2 regions of the Enterobacter cloacae complex sp. genome follow, and region 1 is predicted to be linked to the other one. Evidence: predicted binding sites of a transcription regulator. Region 1 holds the regulator's gene; the other holds the start of a gene.

Evidence for each region. The regulator sigma-54, encoded in region 1, starts transcription at its own class of promoters, with help from an activator protein. The targets are predictions, from matches to a motif close to GTTGGCACANNTTTCGCTNT.
Region 2: glnK (P-II family nitrogen regulator) is a predicted target of sigma-54. The motif match lies at 5,895-5,914, and genes of this name have one in related genera.

The regions. Positions count from the first base shown of each region.
Region 1 covers NZ_LT991957.1:1,535,776-1,544,094, forward strand. The annotation lists gene mlaF (phospholipid ABC transporter ATP-binding protein MlaF) at 1-615, opposite strand, end outside; gene DBR02_RS07745 (calcium/sodium antiporter) at 843-1,820, shown strand; gene kdsD (arabinose-5-phosphate isomerase KdsD) at 1,834-2,820, shown strand; gene kdsC (3-deoxy-manno-octulosonate-8-phosphatase KdsC) at 2,835-3,401, shown strand; gene lptC (LPS export ABC transporter periplasmic protein LptC) at 3,398-3,973, shown strand; gene lptA (lipopolysaccharide ABC transporter substrate-binding protein LptA) at 3,942-4,496, shown strand; gene lptB (LPS export ABC transporter ATP-binding protein) at 4,503-5,228, shown strand; gene rpoN (RNA polymerase factor sigma-54) at 5,276-6,709, shown strand; gene hpf (ribosome hibernation promoting factor) at 6,732-7,019, shown strand; gene ptsN (PTS IIA-like nitrogen regulatory protein PtsN) at 7,102-7,593, shown strand; gene rapZ (RNase adapter RapZ) at 7,639-8,319, shown strand, end outside.
Region 2 covers NZ_LT991957.1:3,213,028-3,221,346, reverse strand. The annotation lists gene yczR (MocR-like transcription factor YczR) at 1-1,097, shown strand, start outside; gene DBR02_RS15915 (hypothetical protein) at 1,168-1,383, opposite strand; gene DBR02_RS15910 (hypothetical protein) at 1,380-1,631, opposite strand; RNA gene ffs (signal recognition particle sRNA small type) at 1,879-1,975, opposite strand; gene DBR02_RS15900 (MGMT family protein) at 2,146-2,457, shown strand; gene DBR02_RS15895 (YbaY family lipoprotein) at 2,495-3,022, opposite strand; gene tesB (acyl-CoA thioesterase II) at 3,226-4,086, shown strand; gene amtB (ammonium transporter AmtB) at 4,182-5,468, opposite strand; gene glnK (P-II family nitrogen regulator) at 5,504-5,842, opposite strand; gene DBR02_RS15875 (SmdB family multidrug efflux ABC transporter permease/ATP-binding protein) at 6,054-7,835, opposite strand; gene DBR02_RS15870 (SmdA family multidrug ABC transporter permease/ATP-binding protein) at 7,828-8,319, opposite strand, start outside.

The DNA.
Region 1 (8,319 bases):
CACGTCGTGGGAAACCACCACGCAGGTGACGCCAAGGGCGCTGTTCAGTTCTGAAATGAGCTTCACCAGTACGCCCATAGTGATAGGGTCCTGCCCGACGAACGGTTCGTCGAACATGATTAAATCCGGTTCAAGGGCAATAGCACGCGCCAGCGCGGCGCGGCGCGCCATTCCGCCAGAGAGTTCGGACGGCATAAGTTTCGCCGCCCCCCGCAACCCCACGGCTTCGAGCTTCATCATCACCGTGCTGTGCAACAGCGCAGGAGGAAGATGGGTGTGCTCACGCAGCGGATAGGCCACGTTGTCAAATACGTTCATATCGGTGAACAGCGCACCCGACTGAAAGAGCATGCTCATTCGTTTGCGAACCGTGTAGAGGCGCGAGCGAGACATCTCCGGAACGTTTTCACCGTCGAAGAGAATTTCGCCGCTGTCAGGAGGGATTTGCCCGCCGATAAGACGCAGCAACGTCGTTTTACCGATCCCTGACGGCCCCATGATGGCGGTGATTTTACCGCGCGGCACGGTCAGCGAAATATCATCAAATATCACCCGGCTGCCGCGAGAAAAACTGACGCCCCGGACATCGACTATATTCGCCATCGTTTGGCTCATTTATGGTTCCTTACTTACCTTGCTTCACGGCTGGCATGAAGCGTAAATCAGCCCTAAACCCCGCATTTTTACAGAATATTCACTGTTGGGGTTAGCTAAAGCTGGCATTTGTTTTACTTTTCCGGCGCATAAAGTCAAAATTAGGAATTCGTCACGTCTCAGACTTCATCTGGCGCCAGAATCCGTGCGCAGTGGACCAGCGAGTATACCTGAAGAAAGGATTTTTGATGCTTTTAGCAACAGCACTGTTAATAATTGGTTTACTGTTGGTGGTCTACAGTGCTGACCGTTTGGTCTTTGCCGCATCCATTCTTTGTCGACTCATTGGCATGCCGCCCATCATTATCGGGATGACGGTGGTCAGTGTAGGCACATCGCTTCCTGAAATCATTGTTTCTGTTTCAGCCTCGCTGCATGGTCAGGTCGACCTCGCTATCGGCACCGCGATTGGCTCTAACATCGTCAATATATTACTGATTTTAGGCTTAGCCGCATTGCTGCATCCATTTCGCGTCCATTCTGATGTTTTGCGCCGCGAATTGCCGCTAATGTTAGTCGTTAGCCTGCTGGCTGGCTACGTGCTTTACGACGGGGTGCTGAGCATTGATGACGGTATATTCCTGCTCGCCCTGGCCGGGATCTGGTTGCTTTACAGCGTGAAAATCGCGCGTCTGGCGGAAAAACAGGGCAACGATAGCCTCACGCGTGAGCATCTCGCCGAGCTGCCCAGGGAAGGCACCTTACCCGTCGCCCTGCTGTGGCTGGGCGTCGCGCTGATCATCATGCCGATGGCCACGCGGATGGTCGTCGATAACGCGACGGTGCTGGCGAACGCGTTTGCGATGAGCGAACTGACAATCGGTCTGACGGTCATCGTCATCGGCACCAGCCTGCCAGAGCTGGCCACCGCCATTGCCGGGGCGCGTAAAGGGGAAGATGATATCGCCATCGGCAATATCATTGGCTCTAATATTTTCAATATCGCGATCGTGACGGGGCTGCCGGCGCTGATCTCGCCGGGGCCGTTTAACCCCATGGTCTTCACGCGCGATTACGGTGTGATGCTGCTGGTCAGCGTCATTTTCGCCCTGCTCTGCTGGCGGCGAAAAGAGCAGATCGGCAAAGGCGCAGGCGCGCTGCTGACGGGTGGATTTATCGTATGGCTGGCGATGCTGTACTGGCTCTCGCCACTTCTCTCTGGGTAAACGGAAACGCATTATGTCGCAAATAGAATTGCAGCCGGGTTTTGACTTTCAGAAAGCAGGCAAAGACGTTCTGGAGATTGAACGTGAAGGTCTGGCGCAGTTAGATCAGTACATTAATCAGGATTTTAGTCTGGCCTGTGAGAAGATGTTCTACTGTGCCGGTAAAGTCGTAGTGATGGGGATGGGCAAGTCTGGTCATATCGGGCGCAAAATGGCGGCGACCTTTGCCAGCACCGGCACCTCGTCCTTCTTCGTTCATCCGGGTGAAGCCGCGCACGGTGACCTCGGTATGGTTACGCCCCAGGACGTGGTTATTGCGCTGTCTAACTCCGGGGAATCGAATGAAATTCTGGCGTTGATTCCGGTGCTGAAGCGCCTGCACGTCCCGCTGATTTGCATGACCAGCCGCCCGGAAAGCAGCATGGCGCGTGCGGCAGATATTCACTTGTGTGTGAAGGTGCCGAAAGAAGCCTGTCCTCTGGGGCTGGCCCCGACCTCCAGCACCACCGCCGCGCTGGTGATGGGCGATGCCCTTGCCGTTGCGCTGCTGGAAGCCCGCGGTTTTACGCCTGAAGATTTCGCCCTGTCTCACCCCGGCGGCGCGCTCGGGCGCAAACTGCTACTGCGGGTTAACGATATTATGCACACCGGGGATGAAATCCCGCACGTCAGCAAAGAGGCTTCTCTGCGCGACGCGTTGCTGGAAATCACCCGCAAAAACCTGGGCATGACGGTCATCTGTGACGACCTGATGAAGATTCAGGGCATTTTCACCGACGGTGACCTGCGCCGTGTGTTCGATATGGGTGTGGATGTCCGAACGCTGGGCATCGCGGATGTGATGACGCCAGGCGGGATCCGCGTCCGTCCGGGCACGCTGGCGGTCGATGTGCTGAACCTGATGCAGTCCCGTCATATCACCTCAGTGATGGTTGCCGATGGCGACCAACTGCTGGGTGTGGTACATATGCATGATCTGCTGCGCGCAGGCGTAGTGTAATGAAGGATAAGACAATGAGTAATGCGGGTGCATCCCTTGCAACCTGTTATGGCCCGGTGAGCGCCCAGATGATGGCAAAGGCGGAAACTATCCGCCTGCTGATCCTCGATGTAGACGGCGTGCTTTCCGACGGTCTGATTTATATGGGCAATAACGGCGAAGAGCTGAAAGCCTTTAACGTTCGCGACGGTTACGGTATCCGCTGTGCGCTCACGTCCGGTATTGACGTTGCAATCATCACCGGGCGGAAAGCTAAACTGGTAGAAGATCGGTGTGAAACGCTGGGCATTACGCATCTCTATCAGGGACAGTCTGATAAGATGGTAGCCTTCCGGGATTTGCTGGAAAAACTGGCCATTGCGCCAGAGAATGTGGCGTACGTCGGGGATGATTTGATCGACTGGCCAGTGATGGCGGAGGTGGGTCTGAGCATTGCCGTGGCTGACGCACACCCGCTGCTGATCCCGCGTGCTGATTACGTTACCCATATTCACGGTGGCCGCGGTGCCGTGCGTGAAGTCTGCGATCTGCTTCTGCTGGCGCAGGGCAAGCTTGATGAGGCGAAAGGGCAATCGATATGAGTAAAACCAGACGTTGGGTTATCATTCTGCTTTCGCTTGTCGTCCTGATCCTGATTGGCGTGAACCTCGCCGACCGCGATGATACGCAAACGGAAGTGGTCAACACGAGCGACCCGACCTACAAAAGCGATCGCAGCGATACCGTGGTCTATAGCCCGGAAGGCGCACTGAACTATCGCCTGATTGCTCAGCATGTCGAATATTTTTCAGATGACGGTGTTTCGTGGTTTACCCAGCCGGTGCTGACCACCTTTGATACCGACAAAGTGCCGACGTGGTCGATCAAGTCTGACCGGGCAAAACTGACAAATGACCGTATGCTTTATCTGTATGGTCACGTTGAGGTCAACGCCCTGACCGCTGACGCTCAACTGCGCAAAATTACGACCGATAACGCCCAGATCAACCTGGTCACCCAGGATGTCACGTCGCAGGATTTAGTCACCCTGTATGGCACAACATTTAATTCCAGCGGTTTAAGAATGCGCGGGAACTTACGCAGCAAAAACGCCGAGCTGATTGAAAAGGTTAGAACCTCCTATGAAATTCAAAACAAACAAACTCAGCCTTAAAGTTGTTATCGCCAGCGCGCTGCTGGCGGCCAGTCTTCCCGCGCTTGCTGTGACTGGCGACACCGAGCAGCCGATTCATATCGAATCTGATACGCAGTCTCTGGATATGCAGGGTAACGTTGTTACCTTTACCGGCAACGTCGTCGTGACCCAGGGCACCATCAAAATCAATGCCGATAAAGTGGTCGTTACCCGTCCGGGCGGCGAACAGGGCAAAGAGATTATTGATGGTTATGGCAACCCGGCCACGTTCTACCAGATGCAGGACAACGGCAAGCCGGTAAAAGGCCATGCCTCGCATATGCACTACGAACTGGCGAAGGATCTGGTCATCCTGACCGGTAATGCTTACCTGGAACAGCTGGACAGCAACATCAAAGGCGACAAGATCACCTATCTGGTGAAAGAGCAGAAAATGCAGGCCTCCAGCGAAAAAGGTAAACGCGTCACTACCGTGCTCGTGCCTTCGCAGTTGCAGGACAAGAACAACGGTCAGGCTCCGGCACAGAAAAAGAGTAACTAATTCGTTATGGCAACATTAACTGCAAAAAACCTCGCGAAAGCGTACAAGGGCCGCCGCGTCGTCGAAGATGTCAGTCTGACCGTCAACTCCGGCGAAATCGTGGGCTTGCTTGGCCCTAACGGTGCGGGTAAAACCACAACCTTCTACATGGTGGTGGGCATTGTCCCGCGTGACGCTGGCAACATCATCATTGATGATGAAGACATCAGCCTGCTGCCGCTGCATGCCCGCGCGCGTCGTGGCATCGGCTACCTGCCGCAGGAAGCGTCTATCTTCCGCCGCTTAAGCGTGTTCGATAACCTGATGGCCGTGCTCCAGATCCGTGACGATCTGACCAGCGAGCAGCGCACCGACCGCGCGAACGAGCTGATGGAAGAGTTTCATATTGAACATCTTCGCGACAGCCTCGGTCAGGCGCTGTCCGGCGGTGAACGCCGCCGCGTTGAGATTGCGCGCGCGCTGGCAGCAAATCCGAAATTTATCCTGCTGGATGAGCCGTTTGCGGGCGTTGACCCGATTTCGGTTATCGATATCAAACGTATCATTGAGCATCTGCGCGACAGCGGGCTTGGCGTACTGATCACGGACCACAACGTACGCGAAACGCTGGCCGTGTGTGAACGCGCCTACATTGTGAGCCAGGGCCATCTGATTGCCCACGGTACGCCGCAGCAAATCCTCGAAGATGAGCATGTTAAGCGCGTGTACCTTGGGGAAGACTTCAGACTCTGATAGGGTAGAGGTTAAGTCACGCCGAACCGGAGAAAAACGCGCTGAACATGAAGCAAGGTTTGCAATTACGGCTCAGCCAGCAACTGGCCATGACGCCGCAGCTACAACAGGCCATCCGTCTGTTGCAGTTGTCCACGTTAGAACTCCAGCAGGAGCTCCAGCAGGCGCTGGACAGCAATCCGCTGCTGGAGCAAACCGATCTTCATGACGAGGTAGATACCCAGCAAACGCAGGACACGGAAACGCTCGACACCGCCGATGCGCTCGAACAAAAAGAGATGCCGGACGAGCTGCCGCTGGATGCCAGCTGGGATGAAATCTACACCGCAGGAACGCCTTCCGGCACGCGCGCGGACTATCAGGACGACGAACTGCCGGTCTATCAGGGCGAAACCACCCAGTCGCTTCAGGACTACCTGATGTGGCAGGTGGAGCTGACGCCTTTCTCGGATACCGATCGCGCGATTGCCACCTCGATTGTCGATGCCGTTGACGACACGGGCTATTTGACCGTGACGCTGGACGATATTCTGGAAAGCATCGGCGATGACGACATTGAGATGGAAGAGATCGAAGCCGTCCTCAAGCGCGTCCAGCGTTTCGACCCGATTGGCGTCGCCGCGAGAGATCTGCGCGACTGCCTGCTGATCCAGCTTTCGCAGTTTGCCAAAGAGACACCGTGGATTGACGAAGCCCGGCTCATCATCAGCGATCATCTGGATCTGCTGGCGAACCACGATTTCCGCACCCTGATGCGCGTCACGCGTCTCAAAGAAGAGGTGCTGAAGGAAGCGGTGAATCTGATCCAGTCACTCGATCCGCGTCCGGGACAGTCGATCCAGACCAGCGAACCGGAATATGTCATTCCTGATGTGCTGGTGAGAAAGCACAACGGCCGCTGGGTCGTTGAACTGAACGCCGACAGCCTTCCTCGCCTGCAAATCAACCAGCAATATGCCTCCATGTGCACCAGCGCACGTAACGACGCCGATAATCAATACATTCGCAGCAACCTTCAGGAAGCACGATGGTTGATTAAGAGCCTGGAGAGCCGAAATGACACGCTGCTGCGCGTCAGCCGCTGTATTGTCGAACAGCAGCAGGCGTTCTTTGAACAGGGCGAAGAGTTTATGAAACCGATGGTGCTGGCAGACATCGCCCAGGCCGTCGAGATGCATGAATCAACCATTTCCCGCGTGACTACGCAGAAGTACCTGCACAGTCCGCGCGGTATTTTTGAGCTTAAGTATTTCTTCTCCAGCCACGTGAACACTGAAGGCGGCGGCGAAGCCTCGTCAACGGCCATTCGCGCACTGGTGAAGAAGTTGATCGCCGCGGAGAACCCCGCGAAGCCACTCAGTGACAGTAAGTTAACCACCATGCTGTCCGATCAGGGTATTATGGTGGCACGCCGTACTGTTGCGAAGTATCGAGAGTCTTTATCCATTCCGCCGTCTAACCAGCGTAAACAACTGGTTTGACACAACCGATAAGGAAGACACTATGCAGCTCAATATCACCGGACATAACGTCGAGATTACTGAGGCCTTACGCGATTTTGTGAACACTAAGTTCGCAAAACTTGAGCAGTATTTCGAAAGGATCAATCAGGTCTATGTTGTGTTGAAAGTGGAGAAAGTGACGCATATCTCGGATGCGACTCTGCACGTCAACGGAGGGGAACTCCATGCCAGTGCGGAAGGGCAAGACATGTACGCGGCTATCGACGGCTTGATTGATAAGCTTGCGAGACAGCTCAATAAACATAAAGATAAACTGAAACAACACTAATTGTCCGGGCAGTTAACGGGTGCAGGACGGCCTGTTGTGAGACACAACAGGCCATTTGTACGGTTAGCGCTTAGGTGAAATTATGATAAACAACGATTCCGCTCTACAACTGAGCAATGTCCTTAACCAGGATTGTACCCGCAGTGGCGTTCACTGCCAGAGCAAAAAACGTGCGCTGGAAATTATCAGTGAACTGGCCGCAAAACAGCTGGGTCTGCCGCCGCAGATCGTGTTTGAAGCCATTCTGACCCGTGAAAAAATGGGCAGTACCGGCATCGGCAACGGCATTGCGATCCCGCATGGCAAGCTGGAAGAAGATACGCTGCGTGCCGTGGGGGTGTTTGTGCAACTGGAAACGCCTATCGCTTTTGACGCCATCGATAACCAGCCTGTGGATCTGCTCTTTGCGCTGCTGGTGCCTGCCGATCAGACCAAAACCCATCTGCACACGCTGTCGCTGGTGGCCAAACGTCTGGCGGACAAAACCATTTGTCGTCGACTGCGCTCAGCCCAAAGTGATGAAGAGCTTTATCAAATTATCACTGAAGCAGAAGGCAATCAGGATGAGGCATAATCGGGAGAAGGCCTTCAGAACGGCTGCCCTGAGGAGAAACGGAACATGGTGCTGATGATCGTCAGCGGTCGTTCGGGGTCCGGGAAATCCGTGGCCCTGCGCGCGCTGGAAGACATGGGATTTTACTGTGTAGATAACCTGCCGGTAGTGTTGTTACCCGATCTGGCGCGGACGCTTGCGGACCGGCAAATCTCTGCCGCCGTCAGTATTGACGTGCGCAACATGCCGGAATCGCCGGAAATCTTCGAGCAGGCAATGAACAATCTGCCGGAGTGTTTTTCACCGCAGCTCTTGTTCCTTGACGCTGACCGCAACACGCTGATCCGCCGCTACAGCGATACCCGTCGTTTGCATCCGCTCTCCAGTAAAAATCTGTCGCTGGAAAGCGCCATTGATAAAGAAAGCGATCTGCTTGAGCCGCTGCGTTCCCGCGCCGACCTGATTGTCGACACCTCTGAAATGTCCGTCCACGAACTGGCGGAAATGCTGCGTACTCGCTTGCTCGGCAAGCGCGAGCGCGAACTGACGATGGTGTTTGAATCCTTCGGCTTTAAGCACGGCATTCCTATCGATGCGGATTACGTTTTTGATGTGCGTTTCCTGCCGAACCCACACTGGGATCCGAAACTGCGTCCGATGACCGGTCTGGATAAGCCCGTGGCGGCGTTCCTTGACCGACACACAGAAGTACATAATTTTATCTACCAGACGCGAAGCTACCTTGAG
Region 2 (8,319 bases), 1.7 Mb from region 1:
ATCTCTCTACCGCCGCGCTCAACGCGGGGCCCGAGATCCACCAGGCCTACGCCCACGCGCTGACGGCCCTCACGCCGAACCTGGCGCTAACCGGGTACGATCAGCTCGGGCTCCCGGCGCTGCGTGAAGCCATTGCCGCCCGCTACACCGCACGGGGTTTGCCGACCCGGGCAGACGAAGTGATGGTGGTGAACGGCGCCGTCAGCGGCTTCGCCCTGATCTTAAGAATGATGACCGGTCCCGGGGATCGCGTGGTGGTGGATCATCCTACCTACCCGCTGGCGATCGCCGCCATTCAGGGGGCGCTCTGCCGGCCCATGGGCGTCTCGCTGCCTGAAACGGGCTGGGATACCGATGGTTTTGCCGCAACGCTTGCCCAGACCGCCCCGCGTCTGGCCTATCTGATGCCGGATTTTCATAATCCGACGGGGCGCTGTATGGATGCCGCAACGCGCCAGACCATAACCCACATTGCCGCGCAAACCCGCACCACGCTGGTCGTGGATGAAACCATGGTCGATCTCTGGTTCGATGCTCCCCCACCGCCGCCGCTGGCCGCCTTTAACCCGGAGGCCGCCGTAATAACGCTGGGTTCCGCTGGAAAAAGCTTCTGGGGTGGGCTTCGTCTCGGCTGGATCCGCGCCTCGTCACGCACTATCGCCACGCTCGCGCAGACGCGCGACACGCTGGATCTGGGCTCACCGGTGCTGGAACAGCTGGCCACGCTGTGGCTTATCGAAAACAGTGAAACTTTTCTGCCCGCTCGCCGGAAAATGCTGGCAGAACGGCGCGACCGCTGCGGCCAGATGCTGCGGGAACATTTTCCCGAATGGCGGTTCCAGGAAGCGGAGGGAGGACTTTCATACTGGATAGAGTTACCCGGCATGCTGGCGACGCAGCTGGCGGCACGCGCCGAGACGACGGGCATCATTATGGGCACCGGCACGCGCTTTGGGCTTTCAGGTGCGTTTGACCGCTACCTGCGCATGCCCTTCTCCCTCAATCCGCCAGAGCTTGAAGAGGCATTATTGCGGATTAAACCGTTGTGGCTTGCCTTAAACAGAAGTACACCGCCAGTAAAACGGAGCCTGGTATAAATTTTTCACCAGAAACAATAAAAACTGCTGACTGTAACGCATGCAGTCAGCAGTTTTCATGAAGAACAACTTAATGTTGAGGAGGAATCGGGAAGCCTTTCAGTGAAATAATGAAATTATCCCCTTCTTTCTTTATTTTTGCACCGGTATCACACCAGTCAGATGCAATTCGAAAGAACTCGTCACTTCCTACATTCCAGCCAAGACGAACATGTTTCACGTAGCCGGAACGTAACAGATTACAGGCCTCGTTGTAGTCGCTGGCCGTCGATAGTTGTTGTTTCATTTTCTCTTCTTCAGAAGTTTACGTAGTGCTTTGATTTCTTTAGGAGTAAATGGAGTTACGCTCTCTTCTTCCGTATGCTGATTATCAATATCCTCTTCCGATACTCCCGCCTCTTCTACCGCTTCAAATGCCAGCAGCAGCAGTTTCTCTGTGGTCACGCTTAAATTCTCATTATTATCTTCCGCATAGTGGCGAAGTCTTTCTTTTAGCGCTTCATCAATTTTAACGTTTAAAACCGCAGTAACCATGATTGTCACATCCTTTCGGAACACGTGTTTAATTTAATACACGAAGATATGTATGTTATCCAGATATATATTTTTTTGCTTATGACAACAAAAAGACGCCCGATAATAAAATGACAGTCTATTATTACAGGTTTATGACAATATTATTTCAGTTAAATGAAAAACATATTACGACACAGCATAAAGGCGTACTGTTTTCAGGGTTTAATAAGCGGGAGGATTGGTGAGGAACACAAATGGGTGGGGGCCCTGCCAGCTACATCCCGGCACCCACGTCGTCTGCCCTGGCTGCTTCCTTCCGGACCTGACCTGGTGAACAGAGTAGCGTTGCGGGAGAACCAACAGAGCCCCCATTGAGAGCGTTGATAACCAACGCGCTGGCGCATTATCCCTGTGGAGCACTACAATTGCAAGCCGCTGGCAACCGGATGCTGGATTATTGCGCAAACTGCCCCTGCAATCTGCTTTATCTTCGTTTACCCTACCCCTTCGCTGATTTTCCGCAGGAGAAACAATGGACGAACATGACACTTTCCCACAACGAGTGTGGCAAATTGTGGCCTCAATTCCGGAAGGTTATGTCACTACCTATGGTGAAGTTGCCCGACTCGCAGGTTCTCCACGCGCGGCGCGTCAGGTTGGCGGTGTGCTAAGAAGACTACCGGAGGGGAGCACGTTACCGTGGCATCGGGTCGTCAACCGCCATGGCGCGATCTCTCTCACCGGACCAGACTTGCAGCGCCAGCGTCAGGCATTACTCTCAGAAGGGGTTCAGGTGTCCGGGTCAGGACAGATTGATATGCAGAAGTATCGGTGGGAGTACTGACGCCCTCTTCAGGAGGCCTGAAGAGGGCGAAAGAAAATTACAGCTGAGTCGGCGCTGTTGGCAGAGCCGGCTGGTTGGTCTGAGGCGCAACGGGCACTGCCGTTTGCTGGACAGGAACCAGGGTCAGGTCGATTTTGGTGCCGCCTTTATTAACCGCTTCCTGCACGGTATCGGTGATAAAGACCAGCTTATCGTTGATCGTTACCGCCGCGCTCAGGAGGATACGCGCGTTAGGCTGCACGTCAGACGGGTTATACGGCAGCACGAAGCTGAACGGCGCCTGTTTACCTTCTGTACGAACCGCGCGCTGGGCCAGCACTTTCGACGGTGCATCCGCCAGAGAGGCATCGGACAGCGTAACCGTGAGTACCGCGTCCGGCGGCAGAGCAACTTTCTGCTTGATCCAGATAGTACCGGATACGTTAGGCTGTCGAATGGCTTGCTGTGAAAGGGTGTTAATCCCGTTTGGGGTTGCCGTTGGCACCGGGACATCGGCACTCTTATCCGCACAGGCGGACAGCGCTACCGCCATTGCAACACCGCTTAACATAGGCACGAGTTTCATTGAAGTCTCCTTATCATCAATGCACCGGCGGGATCGATCCCATCCGATGTCGTTTTATTCACATAACGTAAACAAGTGTGGCACAAATCACGGATTAATGCCTAATTTTGGCCTGGTATTAAGATAATTCCACCCATCGGACCACTCTCGTTTCTGCGTTATACTCTGCGTATCTTTCGCCACGGCGTTTATTGAGGACCACTATGAGTCAGGCACTGAACAATCTGCTGACATTGCTAAACCTGGAAAAAATAGAAGAAGGGCTATTTCGCGGACAGAGCGAAGATTTAGGCTTACGCCAGGTTTTTGGCGGCCAGGTCGTGGGGCAAGCGCTGTATGCCGCAAAGGAGACCGTCCCGGCAGACCGTCTGGTGCACTCGTTCCACAGCTACTTTTTACGCCCTGGCGACAGCGCTAAACCGATTGTGTACGACGTGGAAGTTCTGCGTGACGGCCAAAGCTTCAGCGCCCGCCGCGTGGCGGCCATCCAGCATGGAAAACCCATCTTTTACATGACCGCCTCGTTCCAGGCGCCAGAGCCGGGGTATGAGCATCAAAAAACGATGCCCCCTGCCCCGTCGCCGGACGATCTGAAATCGGAAACCGACATCGCGCGCGCGCTCGCGCATCTGTTGCCGCCGCAGGTAAAAGAGAAGTTTCTGTGCGATAAGCCACTGGAGATCCGCCCGGTAGAATTTCATAACCCCATGAAGGGTCACGCTTCCGAGCCCACCCGTCAGGTGTGGATCCGCGCCAACGGCAGCGTTCCGGCAGATTTGCGCGTGCACCAGTATCTGCTCGGATATGCGTCGGATTTCAACTTCCTGCCGGTTGCGCTACAGCCGCACGGCGTGGGATTCCTGGAAAAAGGGATGCAGGTTGCCACGATTGACCACTCTATGTGGTTCCACCGTCCGTTCGATATGAATCAATGGCTGCTTTACAGCGTGGAGAGTACCTCTGCGTCCAGCGCGCGCGGCTTTGTACGCGGGGAGTTTTATACCCAGGATGGCGTGCTGGTGGCCTCGACGGTCCAGGAAGGGGTCATGCGTAACAGAGGATGATGTAAAAAAGCCCGGTAACGCTACGCTTACCGGGCCTGAGGATCCTGTTTTTGCAGGCCGGGTAGACGAAGCCGCCACCCGGCAAAGCACGCAAATCATGCGTTATAAGCATTCTCGCCGTGGCTGTTGACGTCCAGACCTTCGCGCTCCTGCTCTTCCGGCACGCGCAGCCCGACGGTCATATCGGCCAGCTTGTAGCCGATAAAGGCCACCACGCCCGACCAGACAACGGTAATGGCAATGCTTTCCAGCTGGACCAGCACCTGATGCATCATGGTCACGCCTTCCGCGTAACCCACGCCGCCGAGAGACTGCGCCGCGAAGATGCCCGTCATTACGCAGCCGATGATGCCGCACACGCCGTGCACGCCGAACACGTCGCACGGATCGTCAACGCGCAGAATACGTTTCAGCGCGGTAACGCCCCACAGCCCCGCCAGACCGGCGACGATGCCGATCAACAGCGCGCCGCCCACGCCCACGTAACCGCACGCTGGCGTGATGCCCACCAGGCCGGCAATCGCCCCGGAACAGGCACCCAGCAGCGATGGCTTGCCGCGAACGGCCCACTCGCCAAATACCCAAGAGAGGATAGCGCCGGCGGTTGCCACTACGGTATTCACGAAGGCCAGCGCGGCGATTTCGTTAGCGGCACTGGCTGAACCGGCGTTGAAGCCGAACCAGCCAAAGTAGAGGATGGCTGTGCCGGTAAAGACCATCGGCAGGTTGTGCGGTTTGAACGCTTCTTTCCCGAAGCCCACGCGTTTGCCAATCAGGTATGCGCCGACCAGGCCTGCTACCGCGGCGTTGATGTGCACAACGGTACCGCCCGCAAAGTCCAGCGCGCCATGGGAAGCCAGCAGACCGCCGCCCCAGACCATATGTGCAATCGGGATATAGGAGAGCGTCAGCCAGACCACCACAAAAATCAGTACCGCAGAGAAGCGGATACGCTCGGCCAGCGCGCCCACAATCAGCCCCACGGTGATGCAGGCGAACGAGCCCTGGAACGCGACGTGAATATACTGATAGAAGCTGCCCATCACCGCGGTCAGCTCGATATTTTTCAGCATCGCCCAGTTAACGTTGCCGAAGAAGGCGTTACCCTCGCCAAAGGCCAGCGAGTAACCGTAAACCACCCACAGCACGCACACCAGCGCGAACGTGACGGCAACCTGCGTCAGCATGGAGAGCACGTTCTTGCCGCGGATCAGGCCGCCGTAAAACAGCGCGATGCCCGGAATCGTCATGAACAGCACCAGCGCGGTGCAAATCATCATAAACGCGTTATCGGCTTTGTCTGCCACGGCAGGTGCAGCCATTGCCAGGCCCGGCAGCAGCGCCAGCGACCCCAGAGCTGTTTTCATTGTTGTTCTCTTCATTTTCTCGATCCCTTTCACTGTGTGCCAGGAGTTACTTACAACGCCGCTTCGTCAGATTCGCCGGTACGGATGCGAATGACGCGCTGTAGTTCAGCAACGAAAATTTTGCCGTCGCCAATTTTGCCGGTGTAGGCCGCTTTGCTGACCACATCAATCACCTCATCAAGCTGATCGTCGGCAATCGCCACGTCAATCTTCACTTTTGGCAGGAAGTTAACGCTGTATTCCGCCCCACGATAAAGCTCGGCATGACCTTTCTGACGCCCAAAGCCTTTCACTTCGGTGACGGTCAGCCCCTGAATACCCATGGAAGACAGCGCTTCGCGCACGTCTTCGAGTTTGAATGGTTTGATTACCACCGTAACCAGCTTCATAAATCCCCTCCAGTCAGAATTCGGTAATGGCCGCAGCTAACACGAAAGGGACATTGCAAAGGGTGTGCCAGAAGTGAAATGTGAGAAGGAAAGCGGCGCGGCGCGCATGCTCAGAGAACGGGTGAAAAAAAACGCACCATGACGGTGCAGGGTGCGTTTCCGTTTTGCACCAACAGGTATGTCTGTTAGCACATTGCCTTGGAATGGTGCATCAGGCGCTGAGTGACTCATCCTCGCGCACGCTGGCGGCCAGCTCGTCGCCTGCCAGCTGCAACTGATACATCTGCCAGTAGCGCCCTTTTGCCTCAAGCAGCTCCCTGTGCGTTCCCCGTTCAACGGCCTGACCACGGTGCAGCACCAGAATGGTATCGGCATCGACGATGGTTGAGAGGCGGTGGGCGATCACCACAAGCGTGGTGCGATCCCGCACGGCAGCCAGCGCCTGCTGGATCGCCTGTTCGGTACCGGAGTCGATGCTGGCGGTCGCTTCATCCAGAATCAGCACCTGCGGCGTCTCAATCAGCACGCGCGCCAGCGCCAGGAGTTGCTTTTGCCCGACGGAGAGGTTGTTGCCCTGCTCGCCCAGCCGGGTATAGATCCCCTCGCTTAAACCGCGCGCCAGATCCGCCAGCTGTACCGTCTCCAGCACCTCCCAGACCTGCTCAGGTGTGAACGGTCGTCCCAGCGTCACGTTGGCATAAAAGGTATCGGCCAGCACCACCGGATCCTGCTGCACCATCGCAACGCCCTTGCGCAACGCGTTGTGGCTAAGCGCGGCAAGAGGCCGTCCGTCCAGACGGATCTCCCCCTGCGTCAACGGATAGTAGCCCATCAGCAAACTGGCGAGCGTGCTTTTGCCGCTGCCGGTATGCCCAACCAGGGCGACAAAACCGCGCGACGGCACATCCAGGTTGATATCCTGCAAGACAAGCTGGTCGTCGCGATAGGCAAACGAGACATGATCGAACGCGATAGATCCACTTTCCAGCGGGCGGTCGTCATCGCCATAGGTTTGACGCGGCCTGTCCATCAGCTCGAACACACGCTCGCCCGCGACCACCGCCTGTTGCAGCATCGACTGCTGCGTGGTGAGTTCAATCAGCGGCTCGTTGAGGCGTCCGAGGTAGCTGATAAACGCGTACAGCACCCCCACCTCAATGGTTCCGCGCGTCGTCAGGCCAAACAGCATCAACAGCCCGCACAGCACCAGCGCAGAGAAGAGGCTCAGCAGCGGGCGTAACAGGAAACCGTCCAGACGTAACGTCTGCATCCGCGCCATATAGTGCGAGCGGCTGGCTTCCCCCATTCGCTCGCCAAAACGCGCCTGCTGGCGAAACTGCTGGATAACGCTCATGCCGTTGATCACTTCGTTGAAGCCATCATTGATATCCGCAAGGTAAGCGCGCACGCGACGAACAATCGGCGTGCTGTAGCGCTGGTAAATCACCATCACAATCAGCACTGCCGGGAAAATAGCGATCGCCACCAGCGCCATTCGCCAGTCAAGGCTGAACATCGCCACCAGCATCGCACCGATCAGCGCGGCACTGCGCAGAACCGTTGCGACAACGGTGACGTACAGGTCGCGGATCACTTCGGTGTCGTTAGTGACACGCGAAATAACCTGTCCGACCGGCTGGGTATCAAACTCGCTCAGCGGCTGGCGCAGCGCGGCATCCATCACATCCGTGCGTAGCTGCTGAACCACGCCCACTGCGGCCCGGTTAAACAGCAGCGACTGCGCATAGTGTAGCCCCGCCGCCGTCAGCTGTAGCCCGACATACGCCACGCCCAGCCCCGCCACCAGCCCCAGCGGCAGATAGCGCTTCGCCACCATGTTATCGATGAAATAGCTGATTAGCAGCGGGCCGGTCACCTCTGCAATCGCGGCGATCCACAGCAACAGCACGGCGATGGAAAGCGGTTTGCGCCACGGTGAGCCATAGGCGAGCAGCCGTTTTAACGTCGGCCACATCTGTCCAAACTTACGCATCGGCGACCTCCTCATCCAGCGCGGCTTCAAGCTGTTGATAGCGGTACATATCCCGATACCAGCCGGTCTGCCCGGCGAGCTGCTCATGCTGACCACGCTGGGCAATATGTCCGTGCTGAAGCACCAGAATTTCACTGGCTTCGGTAAGCGCCGACAGACGGTGCGCGCTGATGATGACCGTGCGCCCCTCCCCCCACTGGCGAAGGTTATGCAGAATTTGATGCTCGGTACGCCCATCAACCGCCGACAGCGCATCATCCAGAATCAGGATCTCAGCGTTCAGCAGCAGCGCGCGGGCGATGGAGATACGCTGCTTTTGTCCACCGGAGAGCATCACGCCCCGCTCCCCCACTTCCGTATCGTAGCCCTGCGGCAGGCGCAAAATATCCTCGTGGACGCTGGCCAGGCGCGCTACGTGCTCGATCTCGTCCTGCGTCGCCGTCGGGCACCCGAGCGCGATATTGTTGGCAATGGTGTCTGAAAA